4 regions of the Virgibacillus sp. GM2-2 genome follow, and region 4 is predicted to be linked to each of the others. Evidence: riboswitches for the same ligand, from Rfam matches in the RefSeq annotation. Region 4 holds a riboswitch; each other region holds the start of a gene.
The links. A riboswitch is a leader RNA that binds a small molecule or an ion and turns the genes downstream of it on or off. The one in region 4 is predicted to bind S-adenosylmethionine.

Region 1 (5,206 bases), on a different contig from region 4:
AGGTAATACCTTTTTCTTCAAGGATTGGTTTTGCTTTCTCTAGAATTTGCGCATGAGGTACACTTGATGCACCCACAGTTATTTCTTTATCGCTACCACTACTCTTTTCTTCGTTACCTCCACATGCAACCAATGTCAATAAGACTAAAAATGATACGAATGCTATTATCTTTTTCATGTTTGTCTCCCCTTATCTTTTATCTAATTTGTTTGAAATAAAGTCTCCAATGAACTGAAAAATAAATACAATAATGACAATTAATATGGTACAAACTAGTACAACGTCAAAATCATGTCGCTGAAATCCATAAAAATATGCATAGTTCCCGAGTCCCCCTGCACCGATTACACCAGCCATTGCTGTATAACCAATTAAGGCAATCGCCGTTACTGTTAATCCTGAAATAAGTGCTGGCATTGATTCTGGTAGCAATACGCGGAAAATAATTGTTTTTGTTTTTGCCCCCATTGCCTTGGCTGCCTCTACGACTCCTTTATCAACCTCCCTCAATGCTATTTCAACCAACCGTCCATAAAATGGTGCGGCTCCGATAATCAGTGCAGGCAATGCTGCATTTGGTCCACGGATGGTTCCAATTAAAAACTCGGTAAACGGGAATAATAATAAAATCAAAATAATAAACGGAATCGCTCTAAATATATTAACTAATGAAGCAACAATTAGGTTTACGAATTTATTTTGCCAAATGCCATCTTTCGCAGTTAAATATAAAAGTAACCCTAGAACCGTCCCCAAAATAAACGTTCCTATTAATGCCAAGATTGTCATGTAAAATGTTTCATACGTGGCAATCCAGAAATCCTGTACATCCAAATTTGGAAAAAAATTAGCTAGCATCGCGAAGCACCTCCACTTCAACTGAGGTCTGCTCTTTGATATACGTTACAGCTTGCTCCAATTCATTCTGATCACCAATCAATTGAACGAATAACGTTCCATAAGCCCCGCGCTGTGTTTGAGTTATTTTTCCTTGCAAGATATTGATGTCAATTTGATATTTCTTAGATAACTGACTGATAAGCGCTTGATTTGTTGTTTCACCAACAAAATGGAGTCGAACAATTTTACCCTGTTCGTAGCTTTCAATGATTTCCTGAACACTTTCATTTTCATCGCTTGAACCCATAACCTGTTCAACAAATTTCTTTGTAACCTGTTGTTTTGGACGTAAAAATATATCCAATACATCGCCTTGTTCCACAATCCTGCCATTTTCCATAACCGCTACTTGGTTACAAATTTTTCGAATCACATGCATCTCGTGTGTGATTAAAATAATCGTTAAGCCAAGCTTTTTATTGATGTCTACTAATAAGTCTAAAATGGAGTTGGTTGTCTCTGGATCTAGCGCTGACGTTGCCTCGTCACAAAGCAATATCTTTGGGTTATTTGCTAACGCTCTAGCAATACCTACACGTTGCTTTTGTCCCCCGCTCAATTGTGAAGGGTAGGCATTTTCGCGACCTGCTAGCCCAACTAATCGTATTAACTCTGTAACCCTTTCATCTCGCTCGCGTTTTGGAATGCCCGCTATTTCCAGTGGAAAGGCGATATTATCTTGAACCGTTCGTGACCACAAGAGGTTAAAATGCTGAAATATCATTCCTATTTCTTGTCTAGCCAAACGTAATTGCTTCGTGTTCAAAGCAGTTACTTCTTGGTCATCGATAACAACGCGACCACCTGTCGGCTCCTCGAGTCTGTTAAGTAGACGAACGAACGTACTTTTTCCAGCACCACTGTAACCAATGACACCAAATATTTCACCTTCCTTTATTTTCAACGACAAATCATCAACCGCATGAATGGCTGACTTGCCAGTACTAAATTGTTTACGTAATCCTTCGATCGAAATCATGACAAAACCTCCAATAAAACAGCTACTGAGCATTGATATTCTGCTCATTTTCTTCTTAACAACGCAAAAAACGCCTTTCTGTAAGAGAACAGAAAGACGTAAATAATTAGCCTTCACGTTCTCTCATCTTTCAAAGCCAAAGCTTCGCAGGAATTAGCACCTTTCAAACAATAATTTGTTTGAAGGTTGCCGCGGTTTCATAGGGCCAGCCCCTCCACCGCTCTTGATAAGAGAGTAAAAAGTATTTGGTTGTTAAAATCTATAAATCAAATCGTACCACCTGAATAAGCAGGTGTCAACAACTATTTTTTAAGTTGCAAAAAGTTTTGGCTCATATTTCATCAAATACGTATAGATATTTGGTATCGATTGAAATGCATACACTTTCTCTTTGATTTCATTTTCATCCTTTATTAGCAAACAAGGCACACTTTCCACCTGTGCATCCTGCATGAACGAAGGATATAACGAGGCGTTCATCTCGAGAAAAATCTCTTCTTTATGAACAGACTCAATCTGGTTTAACATCGATTTCGCCAAATGACAGGTACCACAAAACGGCGTATAAATATATAAAAAATAATGATCTTGCTTTAATTTTTCTTCTGTTATTGGTTGCAATGCAATCACCTTACGTCAAAAATATCGGGTTTACATTTATACGCTTACTAACTAACGCAGTCGCAAGCGCAGAAGCAGGAGTAGTTGCTACTTCGCGAAATTCGCTACTAACATAAATATGTTCTGCATGCGGAAGCTCTCTGGCCAATTGCTTACGAAGTTTTACTCCAGCACTGTCCTCATCCGCCAAAATATACACTTCTTTGTTATCTAAATCATACGTATCTAACAGCTCATCGAACTTGGCTACACCAAGTGTTCCATTCGTACAAATAATCGTAACGGGGTCTGTAATAATTTTTTCAATTTGCTTTTTATCTGTTAACCCCTCAACAATAATTACTTTGTCTGAATCAGGTGCAATCATGACATATCACTCCTCATGAATTCAAGCAAAAAACCTCTTACGATATCCTATGATGCGAATAAGGCTGACTACACTCCTTTTTTAAAAAGGAGTAAGCCAGCCAACCATTCATCTATTTAATTAATCTTCATTAGTCATTTCTTCGTATTTTTCTGCTGACATTAGGTTATCAAACTCACCTTCATCAGACGGTTCAACAACTACCATCCAAGCTTTTTCATATGGTGATTCGTTTACAAATTCTGGACTATCTTCAAGCTCTTCGTTAATTTCAACTACTTTTCCGCTAATCGGAGCATATAATTCAGAAACTGTTTTAACTGATTCAACGCTACCAAACGGTTCGTCAGCTTCAATTTCTTCTCCAACCTCTGGAAGCTCGACAAATACGATATCCCCTAGTTCAGATTGTGCGAAATCAGTAATTCCGATTCGTACTTTGCCATCTTCTTTTTTTACCCATTCGTGTTCCTCTGAATACAATAAGTCTTTTGGTAAGCTCATCTACAATCCCTCCAAGAATAATTAAACTGTTATTTTTTCCATGTATGATTAAAGATATCTTCTTTAAATCCAACGGTTACATTTTCACCATCTGTAGTGATTGGCCGCTTAATCAGCATGCCATCATTCGCAAGCAACTCTGCCATTTTTTCATTTGATGCATCAGTAATTTTTTCTTTGATGTTATTTTCGCGATAGCTTTTCCCACTTGTATTGAAAAATTTTTTGGCAGGAAGATCGCTTTTTTGCATCATTTCTAGCAGCGTTTCTTTTGATGGTGTTTCCTCAACAATATGTATACTAGTATAATCGATATTGTTATCATCTAGCCATTTTTTTGCCTTTTTACACGTACCACAATTAGGATACCAATAAAACGTTAATGCCACAAGTCTACCTCCTTTATTCTTACGTTGATTATAGCAAATATAGTGGCAGACGGTCGATGGAAATGCTGGAGATTATCGTGATGGATATGGTGGGTTCGGCAATTATTGGGGCTGTTCTGGCATTTCTGTGCGGTGGTTCGGCATTTATTGGAGTTGTTCCGGTATTTCTGTGCAGTGGTTCGGCATTTACTGGAGGTGGTCCGGCATTTCTGTACGGCAATTCGGCATTTATTGGATTGTCAGACAATCCAAGTATAGTGTGATCAGTTGGATCGTATGTATTTTTCTAGGCATTAGAACAAACATCATAAACAGAGCCGCAATCACATGACTGCGGCTCCTCTTTCACTAGACTTAAACTACATAACGCTCTTCTTCAATAATTTTCGCTGCGATTTCACGTTTCTTAGAAATCACGTCAGTTGGTGTGTGGCGAGTTAGTTTGCGTAATGATGATAACATCATGCGCAGGTTGTCACCTTTTTCAACTGCAATCAATGTTTCTTTTGCATCAGCTTCAATACGATTAAATGCTTCTTGAACATATACTTGCGTGTATAGAAGTTTTTGTTTATTTTTCTCTTCGCCAGATTTGTTAATTGCTTTTTCTGTACGAAGAATTGTTGCTTCCATGTTGTATACTTCGTTCGTCATATCAGCTAGATTCACAAGGATTTCCTGTTCATTCTCTAGTTTTTGCATGTATTTTTGTGCAGCTAATCCAGCACCAAGTAATACCATTTTCTTCGCGTTTCTTAGCAAATATTTCTCTTGCTCAAGTGGCTCTGTTCCAGGTTCTTCTGGCATCATCATCATTAATTCTTCCTGTAAACTTTGTGCTTTTTGCAATAATGGCAGTTCACCTTTCATCGCTTTTTTCAACAAAGTACCAGGTACGATTAAACGGTTAATTTCGTTTGTTCCTTCAAAAATTCGGTTAATACGTGAATCGCGGTACATACGTGCAACTTCGTATTCTTCCATGAAACCATACCCACCGTGCAACTGCACAGCTTCATCCGCAACATAATCTAAACATTCAGTTGCTGAGTATTTATTCATCGAACATTCGATTTGGTATTCTGCGATAGCACGTGCCACTTCACGGCCGTCTTTTAACTGTTCATCGGTCAATGCGCCCATGCGTTGCTCGAATAAGCCAACGGTACGATAAACAGCACTCTCGTTTGCGTATGTTCTAGCAGCCATTGTAGCAAGTTTTTCTTGTGTTAATGAAAAGCTTGAAATTGGCGTGTTGAACTGTTTACGCTCGTTTACGTATTTCGTCGCTACTTCAATTCCACGTTTCGAACCGCCAACACCGCCGATTGCTAGTTTATAACGGCCAACGTTCAAAATGTTGAATGCAATAATGTGCCCGCGACCTTTTTCACCTAATAAGTTTTCAACAGGAACTTCAGCATCTTCTAAAATCAATGTACGGG
Region 2 (5,206 bases), on a different contig from region 4:
AAAAACATTCATTTTCAAAATGATTTTAATAAATTTATTTTATCATAATATTAGCCTTTAATTTCTTTTAACCAATGAAAACGAATAAAGTACTTGTTCTTTCATAAGGATAAGATGTTTAAAGCGAAACTAATGGATTACATACCATAATAAACATTTCTTGTGTTCGTTATTTCGACATACTATTCCTCAAAGCTCAATTATAATGAAGACATGCTACATAAAAAGGGAGTGTTTCCATTGAAGATAATCGTTAAGTTGTTGGCATTGTTTTTAATCTTAAGTTTACTGTTTTCATCAACTGCTTTTGCAAAAAGTGACCAGGCTAAAGAATCACTTGTAGCTTTAGGCGACTCGATTCCTTTCGGGTATAACCTAGGGCAAAACAACCATCATCCTTCCAAGTATGCCTATCCATTTTTGATTGGAGAAAATGCTGAACTTCGTGTTCGGAATCTTGGCGTTCCTGGCTGGCAAACCGAGCAAATGTTGATTGCTTTAAAATCTGATCAAAAATATCGGCAAGCTGTTAGACATGCAGATTATATTGCGTTAACGATCGGAAATAATGACTTACTACAGGCGTTAAGGGCTGCTCAGGATTCGAGTAACGGCAATCCGGAATTATTTATGCAGTCACTACAGCAACAAATTCAAAGCAGTAATTTGTTCGGTAATATCGGCAAAATCATTGCGGAAACGCGGACACTTACAGATGCACCGATTGTTATGTACAACGTTTATAATCCATTCCAGGTGGAGGATCCATTGCATACGGTTGGAATACAGATTCTACCTAGTATAAATCATCATTTTGCTGGACTAACCGCTTATTACAATGCAACTTACGATGATGTATTACTGGCTGATGCCTATACCGCATTTGGTCAAAACCAAGCAGCTTATGTAATTCAAGGTGACATCCATCCAACTATCAAAGGGCAAATGAAGCTTGCTGAGATTGGTTTGGAAGTATTGGGGCTAGAGTAACTGCCCATAAATCAAGCAGCCCAGCTAAGCTAGGCTGCCATTTCTTTTACATCATTTCCGATACAGTTTTCGCTTCAAGGAAGTTTAATAAATAATCTGGTCCACCAGCTTTTGCGTCGGTGCCGGACATTTTGAATCCGCCAAACGGATGGTATCCTACAATAGCCGCTGTGCAGCCACGATTGAAATATAGATTTCCAACTTGGAATTCATACCGCGCTCTATTTAAATGCTCACGGTTATTCGAAATCACTGCACCAGTCAATCCGTAGTCTGTATTATTTGCGATATCTAACATTTCATCAAAATCTTTTGCTTTAGTAAAACCAACGACTGGTCCAAAAATTTCTTCCTGCATAATAGTTGCTTTTGGATCAACATCAGCGAAAATCGTTGGGTAGACGAAGTACCCTTTCGAATCGTCGGTTTCACCACCAAATACGAGCTTTCCCTCATCTTTTCCTGTATCGATATATCCTTTAATTCTATCAAATTGCTTCTGGTTAATAACCGCACTCATATACGGATCTTCTTCCGTTGGATTCCCAACTGTTACGTCCTTAGCAAGCTGGATTGACTTTTCAAGCACTTCGTCATAAACATCTTTGTGAATCACCGCTCGCGAACAAGCCGAACATTTCTGGCCCTGGAATCCAAATGCGGAGTTGACAATTGATTCAGCCGCCAAGTCCAAATCAGCATTATCGTCAACGATAATCGTATCCTTACCACCCATCTCTATAACAGCTCGCTTTAAGAAGTTTTGCCCTTCTTGGACTTCAGCAGCACGCTTATAAATACGTGTTCCTGTTCCACGTGAACCTGTAAAGTTGATGAAATGGGTTTCAGGGTGGTCAACCAAATAATCACCGATTTCTTTTGGATCGCCAGTAAGAAAGTTTACTACGCCTTTTGGTAAGCCCGCTTCTTCTAAAGCTTCCACTAGCATATATGCAATAACTGGCGTATCCTCAGCTGGCTTCAACAGAACAGGGTTACCTGCTACAACCGGCCCTACAGTTGTCCCGCAAACTATCGCAAACGCAAAGTTCCATGGTGGGATTACGACACCTGGCCCCATCGGTTGATAGAAATAAGTATTGTTTTCATTTTCTCGATCGTTAATTTCCTTACCTTTACCAAGTTCAATTATTTGTCTGCCATAATACTCAAGAAAGTCAATTCCTTCCGCGGTATCGGCATCAGCTTGCCCCCATGGCTTCCCGGCTTCAAAAGACATCGTCGCTGAAAACTCATGTTTTCGGCGTCGGACAATTCCTGCTGCCTTGAACAATACCTCAGCTCGTTCCTCTGGAGTAAATCCTCGCCATTTCTTGAAAGCTTCCTGGGCTTTTTCCATCGCTTGATCTACATGCTTCTTTGTTGCCTTTGAAGCATATCCGATTACTTGTTCTTTATTTGACGGATTTACCGATGTCATTTTGTCTTCGGTAAAAACACGTTCTCCTCCAATTACAAGTGGATAATCCTTACCTAAACGGTTCTCCACCTCACGCAATGCAATCTTATATGCTTTTCGATTTTCTTCATTTGTAAAATCAGTAAACGGTTCATGTTTAAACGGTACTACCAACTCGATTACCTCCTTGAAATGGTTACTCTATAATAGGTGTTTCACGTTCTGGGATGTATTAAACATAGAAGAGTTAGCAAATCGAGCATAATGTAAAGTAGAACGATCGAACCTGCGTTATAACCGCGCATGAACAGATTGAAAACGCGCAGCAATTGTGCTGTCGCGCGTTTTCTATGGATTATTGATCGATTTATTTTGTTTGCTGCGCGTTTTGACCATAACAATGCGCGAATTATTTTAATCGCTTCAACTCACGCTGGTTATGTTCCATCAATGGTTTAATAAACCTTTCATATCGTTCCCAATGAAACGCTTCAATCTCTTCTGGAGTCATTTCCTTTACGATATCAGACACCGATGTTGATGGAGGCAATTTTTCAAACTCTTCCTCACTTAATTCTCTTACCTTTCCATTTTCCACAAAAATTCGCTTCACCAAAATCATCTCCTTTTAAAAAAATATATAAAAACCCCTTTATGCTTGGATTGCATAAAGGGGTCTCCTACCGACTTATCATCCAAAGCATACACTTTGCTGGTGTTAGCACCTTGCTTAAGCAGGTTGCTGTGACGTCGTTGAGCCAGATCTCTCAGTCACTCTTGATAACCTATTCACTTAATTTGTAGTATACAACAAATTCGCTAAAATGTCTTTTCGAACCCAACCTTCTTTTCCATCTTTTTTTATCAACGTGTAATCCTCACAGCTATCATCCACGATCGAAACGATATCACCTTTTTTGACATGGAGTTGCGTACACGATACGTCTGTTTTGACGGTATAGTTTCCATCTTCCTGTTGTTTAACATATTCGTTTTTTACGTAAAAATGCTTATTTGTCCCTAATTGCTTACAAAGCGAAAAACTATCGCCCGTTTCAATAGGAACAATTTCATAGTGCGGATACGTAATGGCACCCGTCATTTCCGATTCGGTACGAAAATCTTCCTGCACTTCACGTGTTTGGAAATGGTCCATATATGTATTCGAAAATGCATCTCCGTTTGTAGCAGTTTTGATAATAAACGCGTTTAATTGTCCTGTTGGTTTAATCACATTCCCGCCATCGATTGCAATGATTTTTTTATCGGTATCGATAATTGGATTATTTGCTGGTGCGTCTGTTGCATAATTTGCCACTGGCCAGTGGCCCACAATTACGTATTTGTCTGCGCGGTGGGTTTTTTCTAAAAACGTCGGCATCGCTATAGCTAAATCACGCTCTGTGTCCTTCCAATCTTCCACATCCTCAATTCCTGCGTGAACAAAGATATAGTTTGGCGTTTCAATTGCAGTTGGAAGTTCCATAAGCCAAGTGATTTCTTTTCCGAAATGCTCCAGCAAAATTACCTTTAGTTCTTTAACATCTGTATCTTCATTGATTTCAAAACCAATCTTTTCTGCCCACTCGCCTATAATTGATCTACGTTTCAAAACATAATGGATGAGCCTTGGATCCTCTACTAGTAGATTTTCAACAATCGAATCACAGTTTCCCTCTGTCACATGTACGTTAGCATTGGAAGCTTGCAGTGCCATTACATAATTTACAACCCCAATACTGTCACGACCCTTTTCACAAAGATCACCGTTAATAATTAGGTAATCTTCTTCGCTGAAATTTACTTTTGTTAATAGCCTTTTGAATAGCTCCAACTCCCCGTGAATATCCGAAATCACGATTACCCTTGCGTTAGTTGGTATGGATAGTTGATTGATTTTTTTCACTGTCATTTCCCCTTTTAATTATCTATCAATAGGTTACTATACTTTCGCACTATTCCGCAAAGTGAAATAGTGATAGACTTAGGGTTGAGTCCAATGAGGAGGAGAAATATGAAGGAAAACTGGGAACGAGTAAAACCGCTTTATTCACTTCCGAATCATGAACTTGAAGAAATGATCCACCATTTTTCGCCAGGCATGCAATTAGAATCTGTTCAATTATTAAGTGGGGGATTTAGTAATACAAATTACAAAGTAAAAATTAATTCTAGTGAAAAACCATTGGTATTGCGAATTAGTGATGAAAAGAAGTGTAGGTTCGAGAGCGCACTACACACCAAGTTGCACGAGTCACTGCCTGTTCCAGAAATCTATTATAGTCACTATCAAGGAAATGCATCCTTTTCCATCATGGAATGGAAAGAGGGGATACACCTGAAGGATACGATGTATAGTAACGATACTCTTTTTTTGAAAAAAGCAGCCTATTCTACAGGCTATTGGCTTGCTCAAATGAGAAAAAATACATTTACTCAAGCAGGACTTTTCAATGAAAATTTAGAAGTGACCGTACCGATGAAGGTAACGCCTGACACGTTTCTTTCGTTTATGGAAGAATTTTTAATAGACGGCCATACGGGTCACTGGCTAGGGGAAGAGCTAACTGAAAAACTGTGGAATTTCACACGAATGAACAGTCACCTTTTAAAAGATATTGATCCGACACCTGCACTTGTACATAGTGATTACAACGGCTTGAATATAGTGGTTGCGGAAAAAGAAGTTACTGGTATTATCGACTGGGAATTTGCTTTTGCTGGTCCAGTTCATGTAGACATTGGAAATATGTTGCGTTATGAAAACTTCTCCTCTATTACTGATTTCGAGAAAGC
Region 3 (5,206 bases), on a different contig from region 4:
CGTAATAACCTGCCAATGCGAGGTATCAATCCACTTGTTTTCACCGACAAGCCCAGACCACCATCCAGGCTGTTTTTCACTTCCAACTGTAATGTGATTTCCAGTCAATGCATGACAAATGAGCAAAACAGGAGCTTCCTTTGAACCCGCACGTTCAAAGGCAATTGAGATGTCTTTCAACTTTTGTCCGGATTCAAGTGTTAGTGAAGCCATTTGAATAGTGCCATGTTCAGCCGCTGTATTGATGTTCGTATGTTTCATCGAGATCCTCCGTATTACAATTTCTGTTTTTCAAGACTTGTCGCAATAGATATTGCCTGATCAAGTGTTTCAATCAAATCGCGGATAGATTCGATACCAACTGAAAGCCTAACAAGATCTGGTGTAACACCGGTTGTTTTCAATTCATCATCACCTAACTGCTGATGGGTAGTTGTTGCAGGATGAATAATAAGCGATTTTGCATCCCCAACATTTGCAAGGTGGGACCACAGTGAGATGTTATCAATAAGGGTACGTCCAGCTTCCTTTCCTCCTTTGATACCAAAATTCACAATCGATCCGAATCCTTCATTAAAATATTTTTTCGCCGTTTCGTGGGAAGGATGATTTTCTAAACTCGGGTGCGTAACCCAGTCCACTCCTGGATGATTCACTAGATAACGAGCAATCTGTTCCGCGTTCCGATTATGTTCCTTAATCCTTAAATGGAGTGTTTCAAGCCCTTGTAGTAATAAAAATGCATTAAATGGACTAAGACATGCCCCTAGATCACGTAACAATTGGACCCGGAGTTTTGTTATGAATGCTACACCTTCAAGATCAGTGGCATAGCGCAAACCATGGTAGCTTTGGTCTGGTTCTGTGAATCCAGGGAATTTTTCCGAATTGTAATCAAATTTTCCACTATCTACAACCAAGCCTCCTATGGAATTCCCGTGACCGCCAATCCACTTTGTTGCTGAATGAACAACGATGTCTGCTCCATAGTTTATTGGTTTACATACATACGGTGTTGCGAACGTATTATCAATGATTAATGGTACACCCGCTTCATGCGCAATACCTGCAACCGCTTCTATATCAAGAATATTTAAGCTCGGATTTCCGATAGTCTCAGCAAATACCGCCCTTGTTTTTGGAGTAATGGCTGTTCTAAAATTTTCTGGATCAGATTGATCAACAAATTTTACATGAATGCCGTATCTCGGAAGCGTTGTGGAAAACAAATTATACGTGCCACCATACAAATTGGCTGATGCAACAATCTCGTCCCCTGCTCCAGCAATATTCAAAATTGCTAAAGCAATCGCTGCCATTCCGGAAGATGTTGCTACAGCTGCTACACCGTCTTCCAACAATGCAATTCGCTTTTCAAGAACATCAACAGTTGGATTGCCAATGCGTGTATAAATATTACCCTGCTCTTGAAGCGCAAATAATTGCTGTGCATGATCAGTATTATCAAATACATAGGAACTCGTTTGATAAATTGGTACCGCTCTGGAGCCTGTTGTCGGATCAGGCTCCTGTCCCCCGTGTAACAAAATTGTTTCCAATTGGTAGTTAGCTTTTTGTTCGCTCATTTATTATTCCTCCCCATTATTTATAAAATTGTCTTACTTCCAAACTTCTTTTGCTATATCAACGATGAACTTTAATTTATCCCATTGTTGTTCTTCCGTTAAAATATTTCCGTGATGTGTGGAAGCAAATCCGCATTGCGGGCTTAAACATAGTTGACTTAAAGGAATATACTTAGATGCTTCTTTTATTCGTTCTATTACTTTCTCTTTATCTTCTAGTTCACCACTTTTTGATGTAATCGTCCCTACAACGACCCTTGCTCCATCATTTGGTACATGTTTTAACGGCTTAAAATCACCGGAACGATCATCATCATACTCTAAGAAAAATCCGTCCACTTTTTCCTTTGCTAGTAGTGTTGGTGCAATATGTGCATAACTCCCTTTAAATGCCCATGTCGATTTATAGTTTCCACGGCACAAATGCGTTGTAACAGCTAAATCATCAGGTTTATCTTCCAATACGCTATTGATTACATGGAGTGCTAAATCTATTAATTCCTGTCTTGAGTAACCTGGTTCATAAGGGGCAAGACTGTCCGCATTTAGTCCGGCAATATATACATCATCAAATTGTAAATAACGTACGCCTGCTTCGTAGAATGCTTTAACTGCCTCCCGATAAGCAAGAACAATATCATCTGCATATGTTTCTAATGTCGGGTAAAGTTTCGAGTCACGAATACCTAAGTGAAACAACTGGTTTGGACTTGGTATCGTTTGTTTGGCTACAGCACGCCCGTCAACGATCTCATTGAACTCGATAAAGTCGTTGATAAACGGATGGTTCGCATTAAATGATAGCTTACCAACATTCCGGATATTATACCTTTCCGTCTCTTCACCTTGAAAAACATAGCCTTGGTCAGGGACAAATCCTTCGATACCATTTAAGTGCTCCAAAAAGTCCAAGTGCCACCAAGAACGTCTGAATTCACCATCTGTAACAGCCTCAAGTCCTACTTCAATTTGCTTGTCAACAATTCGCTTAATTTCTTTCGTTTCAACTTCACGTAACTGTACAGCATTGATTACGCCTTCTTTAAATTGTTTTCTTGCTTCATGTATGCTTTCTGGTCGTAATAAACTTCCCACATGATCTGCACGAAAAGGTGCTTTTGTTAAAGTAACCGTCATTTCAATTCCCTCTTTCATTCAAATTTTTACGCCGTTTGATTTCGAACAAGCTATGTATTATTCACACGAAAAAACCCCCTTCTTATATAAGAAGAGGGTTGGTCACCAGACTAGTTCTCTTCTTATCTTCAAGCGTTACGCTTCTGGAATTAGCACAGTGTTTTAAAAACCTGTTGCTGAGGTATCAAAGGGCCAGTCCCTCCACCTCTCTGGATAAGAAAAATTTCATATTTAAATGTTAAAAGCTATATTACATACGATATGATAAAAAGTCAAGAAGAATTCTGAAATTTTTTAGAATATGAAAAAAGAGCGTTTCCCAAAATGGTTAACGCTCTATAGACTAAAACATTTGATATCCGCTTTTTCTCAAAAATTTTATAACGAAACCTGAAATAATCGTTCCAATAAATCCTGAACTTAAAATAATAATATCTACTGGGGTAACTTCCATTAATTTAGTAAATGCTATCGAGAGTGATCCCGAAAGATCAGTAAAATAAGATCCAGTAGAAATATCATCAACAATTATTAATACGACAAACGGATAAATAAATGCCATTAACCAGGTTCTACGTAAAAGCATGTTTAGTATAAATGCAAGTCCAAAAAATATTACTAAAAAGAGTAAGATGGACATGATAAGTTGAATCACTGTGTATCCTCCCTCGTACAGTCATAATCACATGTTATATTTTATCGGAAAACGTAGAAAAAGCAAAGGCAGCAACTTTGCCTTTGCTCGGAAAAATTAATTAAAAATATTAAACTTACCTTTTTTAAATAAAAGTCCTGGTCCACCCAGCTTTAGTAGGTAGCGATTATCGATTACTTTTTTCATTACAGTTGCTTTCCAACCAAACATCTTGCGACCATTTAACACAACACCAATCGCATCGTCATGCCCTAATGATGCTACAGTACCAAGAATCTTTGGTTCAAAGCTTTCCACTTCACCTTTTCCTAGTGCAATTGCTTTCACATTATGTGCAACAGCTTCAGCCATTTGGATAGCAATTTGGGCAGTTGGTGGAAACGGACGACCACTTTCTTCATTCATAATCAGTGCACAATCACCGACAACAAATACATCATCATAATCTGGAGCACGCATATCACTACGAACTTCAATTTTACCGCGGTTCGTTTCGAATCCTGAATTTTCAACAATAGAGTTAGCACGAACTCCGGCAGCCCAAACTGTAGTCATGGTTGGAATTTCTTCAAGCTTATCATTTTTTTCAAATACAATGCTGTCTGGTTTACATTCCTTCAGCATCGCTCCAGTTATAAATTCAACACCACGTGCTTCTAATGAATTCATTGCATATTCAACTAGATCAGGATCAAATCCTGGAAGAACGGTTGGCGCACCCTCAACATTAATAATGCGAACTTTGTTCTTATCAATATCATATTCCTTACACAGCTCAGGAACACGGTTTGCTAATTCACCAACGAATTCAATGCCTGTGAAACCACCACCGCCAACAACGATATTTAGTCGGGCGTCGTTCGGTTCCTTTTCATTATTGTACATAGCAAAATTATATTCAATATGCTCTCGAATCAAACGAGCACTATTAATACTACCAATTTTGAACGCATGCTCATCAAGACCAGGGATACCAAAAGTAGCAGCTTCAAAGCCTAATGCAACTACTAAATAGTCATAACTCAGCTCTCCACCCTTAAGCTTTACTTTTTTCTCTTCTGGCTTAATAGAAATTACTGTATCTTTGACGAAATTTACTTTGCTCATGTTGATAACTTCTTTTATTGCAATACGTGTACGATCCTGATGCAATGTTCCAGCAGCGTTTTCATGTAACCAAGTGGTTTGGTAATGATAGTCGTGCTTGTTAACTAATGTAATAGTTGCTTCGTTTACCCCCAAAGATTTTTGCAGATTAACTGCAGTCATAATCCCACCGTACCCGGCACCTAAAATAACAATATTAGGCTTACTCATCTCTCTCATCACTTCCATCTTTTAATTTCGTACATTATCATGTATTACGATGTTTGTGACATATTTCACGAATGATTGCATAAAAAAAGAGTCGAATTATGTATTATTTTGTCACATAATCGTAATGTAAATGTCTAAAAACAATCTTAGCCCCTTTTCTCTATACTTTCAACCCTTAATTTTATGTTATAAAATTTAATGTTTTCGTAATTTTATCGCTTTTGTTATCAAAAATACACATAGCCTGTCTTTTTGTGATAATATAGGCATGATGGGAAAATTGAAACTGTTTAATGGGGGAATTTACCATGTCAGATAAAGTGTACGATGTTACCATTATAGGTGCAGGTCCAGTTGGCTTGTTCACTGCCTTTTATGGTGGAATGAGGCAAGCAAGTGTTAAAATTATTGAAAGTTTACCACATACTGGTGGGCAGCTTACTGCTTTGTATCCAGAAAAATATATATATGATATTGCTGGATTTCCGAAAGTCGGTGCGCAAGAACTTGT
Region 4 (5,206 bases):
GGGTCAGCAGTCATGATACCATTTACATCGGTAAATATTTCTACTCTTTCGGCGTTAAGCGCAACACCGAGAGCAGCAGCGGTTGTATCGCTGCCACCTCTTCCAATTGTTGTTATTTCTCCAATTGATGTCTGGCCTTGAAAACCTGCAACAACTACTACATCATATTTTTCCAGCTCTTCTAGTAATCGAGATGTATCAATTCCTTTAATTTTTGCTTGCGTAAAATCTGAGGTAGTTAGAATTCCTGCTTGGGCACCTGTTAATGCAATCGATTTTAATTTATTTTTTCGAAGTTCGTTTGCTATTACAACACTTGCAATTGTTTCACCGCATGACAAAAGAAGATCAGTTTCACGACTTTCATGATAAGGTACATTTCGATCGATGAGACTTAATAACGTATCAGTAGCATATGGGTCTGGCATTCTACCTAATGCTGAAACAACTACAACTAGCTTAAAATTATTATTTTTTGCTTCTTTTATATGTTCGATGACTTTTGAAATACTTGCTGGTGATTGTAATGAAGTGCCTCCAAATTTTTGAACTAATAGTTTCATTTTTCCACCTCTGTCATACAACTAATTTCTATTTGGAGTCTATACTCCGCTATTTTCTTGATAAGGAACTATAACTGGTTGGATTTGTTCGAATAATAAAGCTGACTCAACTGTATCCACTAATGTATCCATATGTGCAACTAACGAATTTGGTTTCTTATACGGATCGTCTTGGCCATACGGTATAAAATAAATATATTTACTTGCCATTAAACGCATTAAGTTAACGCCGTTAAGTCCTAGTGCATCATTCGTCGAAATACCCAATACTACTGGCTTTTTATTTCGCATAGTTGCTTTAGCGGCCATCAGTACAGGGGAGTCTGTTAGAGCATTAGCTAGTTTACTCATCGAATTACCCGTTAATGGTGCGATAACCATACAATCCAACGGTTCTTTTGGTCCTAAAGGTTCTGCCTCTGGCATTGTAGTAATTACTTTTTTTCCAGTAATCGATTCAATCTTTTCGATATGATCAGCTGCATCACCAAATTTCGTATCTGTAGATCTCACGGTATACGTTACAATCGGCACGACCTCTGCACCAATCTTCATTAATTTCTCTAACTGTGGAAAAACCTGATCATACGTGCAATGTGATCCTGTGATACCAAAACCAATTCGTTTTCCTACTAAACTCATACTGTTTCCTCCTTACTCGTTATAAACTGTTTAATGACATCAGCCAAAATTCTACCCGCAGTTTTAGGGGCAACAATACTAGGTAAACTTTTCGCAAGTATTGCTTGAATCCCACGTTTTTCTGCATAGTCAAAATCTGTTCCACCTGGTTTAGATGCTAAATCAATAATCAATCCATGTGATGGTAAGTATTGAATTGATTCTTTCGTAATAACTTGAGATGGTATCGTATTAATTAAAATATCGCAGTCCGCTGTATTTTGTGACAGTTGATCAAAAGGAATGGCTTTAAAACCCATTTCCGTAATGCGTGCCAAATCTTCTGACTTTCTAGCGCATACTGCTACATTGGCACCTAGAGCAGCAAACTTATTCGCTACCGTTTTTCCGACACGACCATAGCCAACTACTAGTAAGTTAGCGGAATGAATCGTAAAATCAGTATGTTCAATTACCATCATAATTGTTCCTTCAGCAGTTGGAATTGAATTATATACTGCAATATCATCACGATCAAATAACTTTACAAGACGTCGATCTGTTTCATCTGTTATTGAAGTTAAATAGTCATTTGCTATGCCTGTAAATATAATTGCAGTACTTTTTAATTGTTGAACCCACTCTTTTGTTAATTGAATCGATTGATCGGAAAAAACAGGTTCAATCACTCCGTTATCATCAGTTCCTGTAACAGGTAAAACTACCATATCCAATTCACTTGGGTCTAGTTCAGAGAATTCTTTTTGTTTTAATCCTGTAAATCCTTGATCTAGATTATCAAAACCTATTAAATAAATAGTCGTATTTTCAACTTGTTGAAGTTGACGAATTAGTTCAATATATCTGGCATCTCCACCTATTACAGCTATTGAGTAACCCATTCGTTATACACTCCTTGTTATACAAATGCCTTTTTCAAATCATTTCTTTATAGCTTATGTGTTTCGCTTCGGTAAGTGAGTAATAGCTAAGAAAAAATTAGAAAAACTCGGTATTCACCTCACCTTATAGCGAATTCCGATGTATTTTCATATAAGATCTTTCTAACGTTATAAAAAAACCCTCTTCTCAAGTAAGAAGAGGGTTGGCTATTATGCTGATTTCCCTTTCTTATCTTCAAGCTTTACGCTTCTGGAATTAGCACAGTGTTTTATAAACCTGTTGCTGAGGTATCAAAGGGCCAGTCCCTCCACCTCTCTGGATAAGAAAAATTTCATATTAAAATGTTAAACAATACTCTACATTTAACAAGATAAAAAGTCAAGGTTATTTCTGAATATTAGCACGTTGTCAGAGTAAGCTGTAAGAAAAAAGCGCAAGCGACTTGAAAGACACGACAAGCATAAGCAGAACGCTGCAGTGTGGTGGTTTTTACCACACGGAAGTAGACTGTTTATGTCTCGAGTGTCCAGTCCGCTTGCGCTGGACAGATTTTATAGATTTTTATCTTTTAAAAAAGAGGCCAGGACAAAACTATTTTTATCAAAGAAAATCCGAACATAAGATAATTAGTGCAAATAACTCGCTCCGGAAATATACTCGCTTTCCGCGGGCGGCTGGTGAGCCTCCTTGCCCCGGCAAGGGGTATGCCGACGTTGTCCGCAAAGGACGTTTTTAGTCGGCCTTCCTTAATAGACGCACTGTGGGGTCTCACCAATGCCTGTCTTCCCGCAGGACAAGGAAAGCTACCCTGAAAAAGCATCGCACGCAGAAAAAGTGATTTTCTTTTTCAAGGAGTCTAAGTATATTTCCGGAGCTAATACAATTCATTGTTCGTTATTTAAATTAATAGTTTTAGTTTTGTCTCAGCCTCCTAACTAAATAAAATATGACGTGGCAAAAACTAGTCCGTTTCAATCATAATCATATCTTCTCCAATTTTTTTTATGGAGTTCCAATGAATTTTTGTTTCTGCTCCTTCTTTTTTTAAACCAAACCATTTGTAGTTAGGAATGATAAAAGACCTGATTTGACCAGTTCTCTCGTCAATTTCTAAATCCGTCGCACCAAGAACCCCGAGCCTAGAACCATGACTCACATTTACAATTTCTTTTCCACTTATTTCTTTATACCGCATTACACTCACCTCATTTTGTATCGGTATTATAAATATATGACAAAAAAAATAACCTATGTCATTGCATAGGTTATTTACTAACTAATTATTTTGTTTTGGTGCAATTAGTGCCGTTGATGGTTTTGTATTAAAAATGGTATCAATAATCTTACGAATAGAATCATGATTAACAGCATCAATTTCTTTTATCATGTCGTCAAGCGTGCGATGCCGTTTTAATAATAATTCATTTCTACCATTTCTGCTCATACGGCTGTTTGTACTTTCAAGACTAAGCATGAGATTTCCCTTAAGTTGTTCTTTACTATTTTTCAATTCTTTGTCAGTAAGACCATTCGTTATTAGTTCATTTACAGTGCTTGAAATGGTCTCCTGAAGTAGTGGTAACTGCTCTTTGCCAGTACCTGCATAAATAGTTAACAGTCCATTATCAAGAAACGAGGAATGATAAGAAAACACTGAATATGCTAACCCTTTTTGTTCCCGAACATCTTGAAATAGGCGTGAGCTCATACTACCTCCAAGAACATTGTTCATGATTACTAAGCTAAAGGTGTAATCATCACCAACTGGTAATCCGTTATATCCGATACATAAATGCGCCTGTTCAGTTTCTTTATTCCGCTCTAATTTACCAGCATGGAATTCAGGTTTAATCAATGGAGTTTTATCATGATCTGCTTCATATTTTCCAAAGCAAGACTCTACATTATCGATGAATGATTGATCAACGTTACCTGCGACAGAAATTACAACATTATCAGGCGTATATCTTTGCGTTATATAGGATCGAAGTGTATCTGGTTTAAATGACTTTAAGTGATTTTCCGTCCCTAATATTGGATAGCCCAATGAATGTTCACCATAAGATGCGCGTGATAATAAATCATGTACAATATCATCTGGTGTGTCCTCATACATCTTGATTTCTTCTAACACAACTTTCTTTTCACGTTCCATTTCATCTTCATCAAATGATGAATTAAAAAACATATCTGCAAGTATTTCTAATGCATAATCTTTATGGTTATCCAATACTTTCGCATAAAAACAAGTATATTCTTTAGATGTAAATGCATTTACTTGACCACCAATAGCATCAAACGCTTCAGCTATATCCTTCGCAGATCGCGTTTCAGTACCTTTAAAAAACATATGCTCTAGAAAGTGCGAAATTCCATTGTTTTTTTCTGTTTCATTTCGTGAACCTGTTAGTACCCATATGCCTATCGTTACTGATCTTACGGCAGGTATTTTTTCTTGGACAATTCTTAGTCCATTTTTACATGTATGTTTCTCAATCAATTGTTAGTCCTCCTATTTTACGCTCAATATTACCTATTTGATAACCGATTTTCTGACAGTAATTTTTCAACTGTACCAATTTGATAATTTTTTTCTTTAATTCCAGCGATAAGTTCATCCAACCCACGTACGATTGCATCAGTTGGATGCATTAAAATGGTTGCTCCAGGATGAAGCTTTGGCATTACTCGATTCATCATAACAGATACGGATGGATTCTTCCAATCAATGGTATCGACAGTCCATAGAATAGTATTCATTTTGTAGCCATCAGCTATTGCTACGACTTGGTTTGTAAAACTACCACTAGGTGGAGCGAATAATGTTGGCTTTTCGCCTGTTATTGCTTGTATTGTATCATTTGTACTTTTAATTTGCTCATGTATTTCTTGTTCAGAAATTCGCGTCATATCTGGATGGTTATATGCATGGTTACCAATAACATGGCCTTGTTCATCTATCATCTGCACATATTTCGCATTATTTTTTGCCCATTTTCCTTCAACAAAAAAAGTTGCTTTCACTTGATTTTCTTTTAATATTTTTAGTATTCCTGGAATTTTTTCGGTACCCCAGGATACATTAATTAAAAAAGATACCATTCGTTTATTCGCATTTC

Region 1: linked by a shared signal. The riboswitch ahead of ACY9Z2_RS06675 (methionine ABC transporter ATP-binding protein) and the one ahead of dpaA (dipicolinic acid synthetase subunit A) in region 4 are both predicted to bind S-adenosylmethionine.
Region 2: linked by a shared signal. The riboswitch ahead of ACY9Z2_RS02490 (hypothetical protein) and the one ahead of dpaA (dipicolinic acid synthetase subunit A) in region 4 are both predicted to bind S-adenosylmethionine.
Region 3: linked by a shared signal. The riboswitch ahead of ACY9Z2_RS18615 (5-methyltetrahydropteroyltriglutamate--homocysteine S-methyltransferase) and the one ahead of dpaA (dipicolinic acid synthetase subunit A) in region 4 are both predicted to bind S-adenosylmethionine.

Annotation. Positions count from the first base shown of each region.
Region 1 covers NZ_JBUZWC010000004.1:50,712-55,917, forward strand. Annotated here, with positions in the region: gene ACY9Z2_RS06665 (MetQ/NlpA family ABC transporter substrate-binding protein) at 1-178, opposite strand, end outside; gene ACY9Z2_RS06670 (methionine ABC transporter permease) at 191-859, opposite strand; gene ACY9Z2_RS06675 (methionine ABC transporter ATP-binding protein) at 849-1,880, opposite strand; SAM riboswitch class I at 2,001-2,113, opposite strand; gene ACY9Z2_RS06680 (thioredoxin family protein) at 2,190-2,501, opposite strand; gene ACY9Z2_RS06685 (toprim domain-containing protein) at 2,512-2,868, opposite strand; gene gcvH (glycine cleavage system protein GcvH) at 2,989-3,372, opposite strand; gene ACY9Z2_RS06695 (arsenate reductase family protein) at 3,402-3,761, opposite strand; gene ACY9Z2_RS06700 (hypothetical protein) at 3,848-4,024, shown strand; gene ACY9Z2_RS06705 (acyl-CoA dehydrogenase FadE) at 4,116-5,206, opposite strand, start outside.
Region 2 covers NZ_JBUZWC010000001.1:558,354-563,559, forward strand. Annotated here, with positions in the region: gene ACY9Z2_RS02480 (GDSL-type esterase/lipase family protein) at 241-990, shown strand; gene pruA (L-glutamate gamma-semialdehyde dehydrogenase) at 1,037-2,584, opposite strand; gene ACY9Z2_RS02490 (hypothetical protein) at 2,820-3,023, opposite strand; SAM riboswitch class I at 3,096-3,197, opposite strand; gene ACY9Z2_RS02495 (metallophosphoesterase) at 3,204-4,316, opposite strand; gene ACY9Z2_RS02500 (phosphotransferase family protein) at 4,425-5,206, shown strand, end outside.
Region 3 covers NZ_JBUZWC010000027.1:6,140-11,345, forward strand. Annotated here, with positions in the region: gene metX (homoserine O-acetyltransferase MetX) at 1-261, opposite strand, end outside; gene ACY9Z2_RS18610 (O-acetylhomoserine aminocarboxypropyltransferase/cysteine synthase family protein) at 276-1,586, opposite strand; gene ACY9Z2_RS18615 (5-methyltetrahydropteroyltriglutamate--homocysteine S-methyltransferase) at 1,620-2,723, opposite strand; SAM riboswitch class I at 2,843-2,943, opposite strand; gene ACY9Z2_RS18620 (YuiB family protein) at 3,067-3,378, opposite strand; gene ACY9Z2_RS18625 (NAD(P)/FAD-dependent oxidoreductase) at 3,475-4,695, opposite strand; gene ACY9Z2_RS18630 (NAD(P)/FAD-dependent oxidoreductase) at 5,004-5,206, shown strand, end outside.
Region 4 covers NZ_JBUZWC010000003.1:48,907-54,112, forward strand. Annotated here, with positions in the region: gene dapG (aspartate kinase) at 1-563, opposite strand, end outside; gene dpaB (dipicolinate synthase subunit B) at 603-1,205, opposite strand; gene dpaA (dipicolinic acid synthetase subunit A) at 1,202-2,086, opposite strand; SAM riboswitch class I at 2,313-2,413, opposite strand; gene ACY9Z2_RS05285 (YlmC/YmxH family sporulation protein) at 3,049-3,282, opposite strand; gene ACY9Z2_RS05290 (M16 family metallopeptidase) at 3,364-4,587, opposite strand; gene ACY9Z2_RS05295 (polysaccharide deacetylase family protein) at 4,617-5,206, opposite strand, start outside.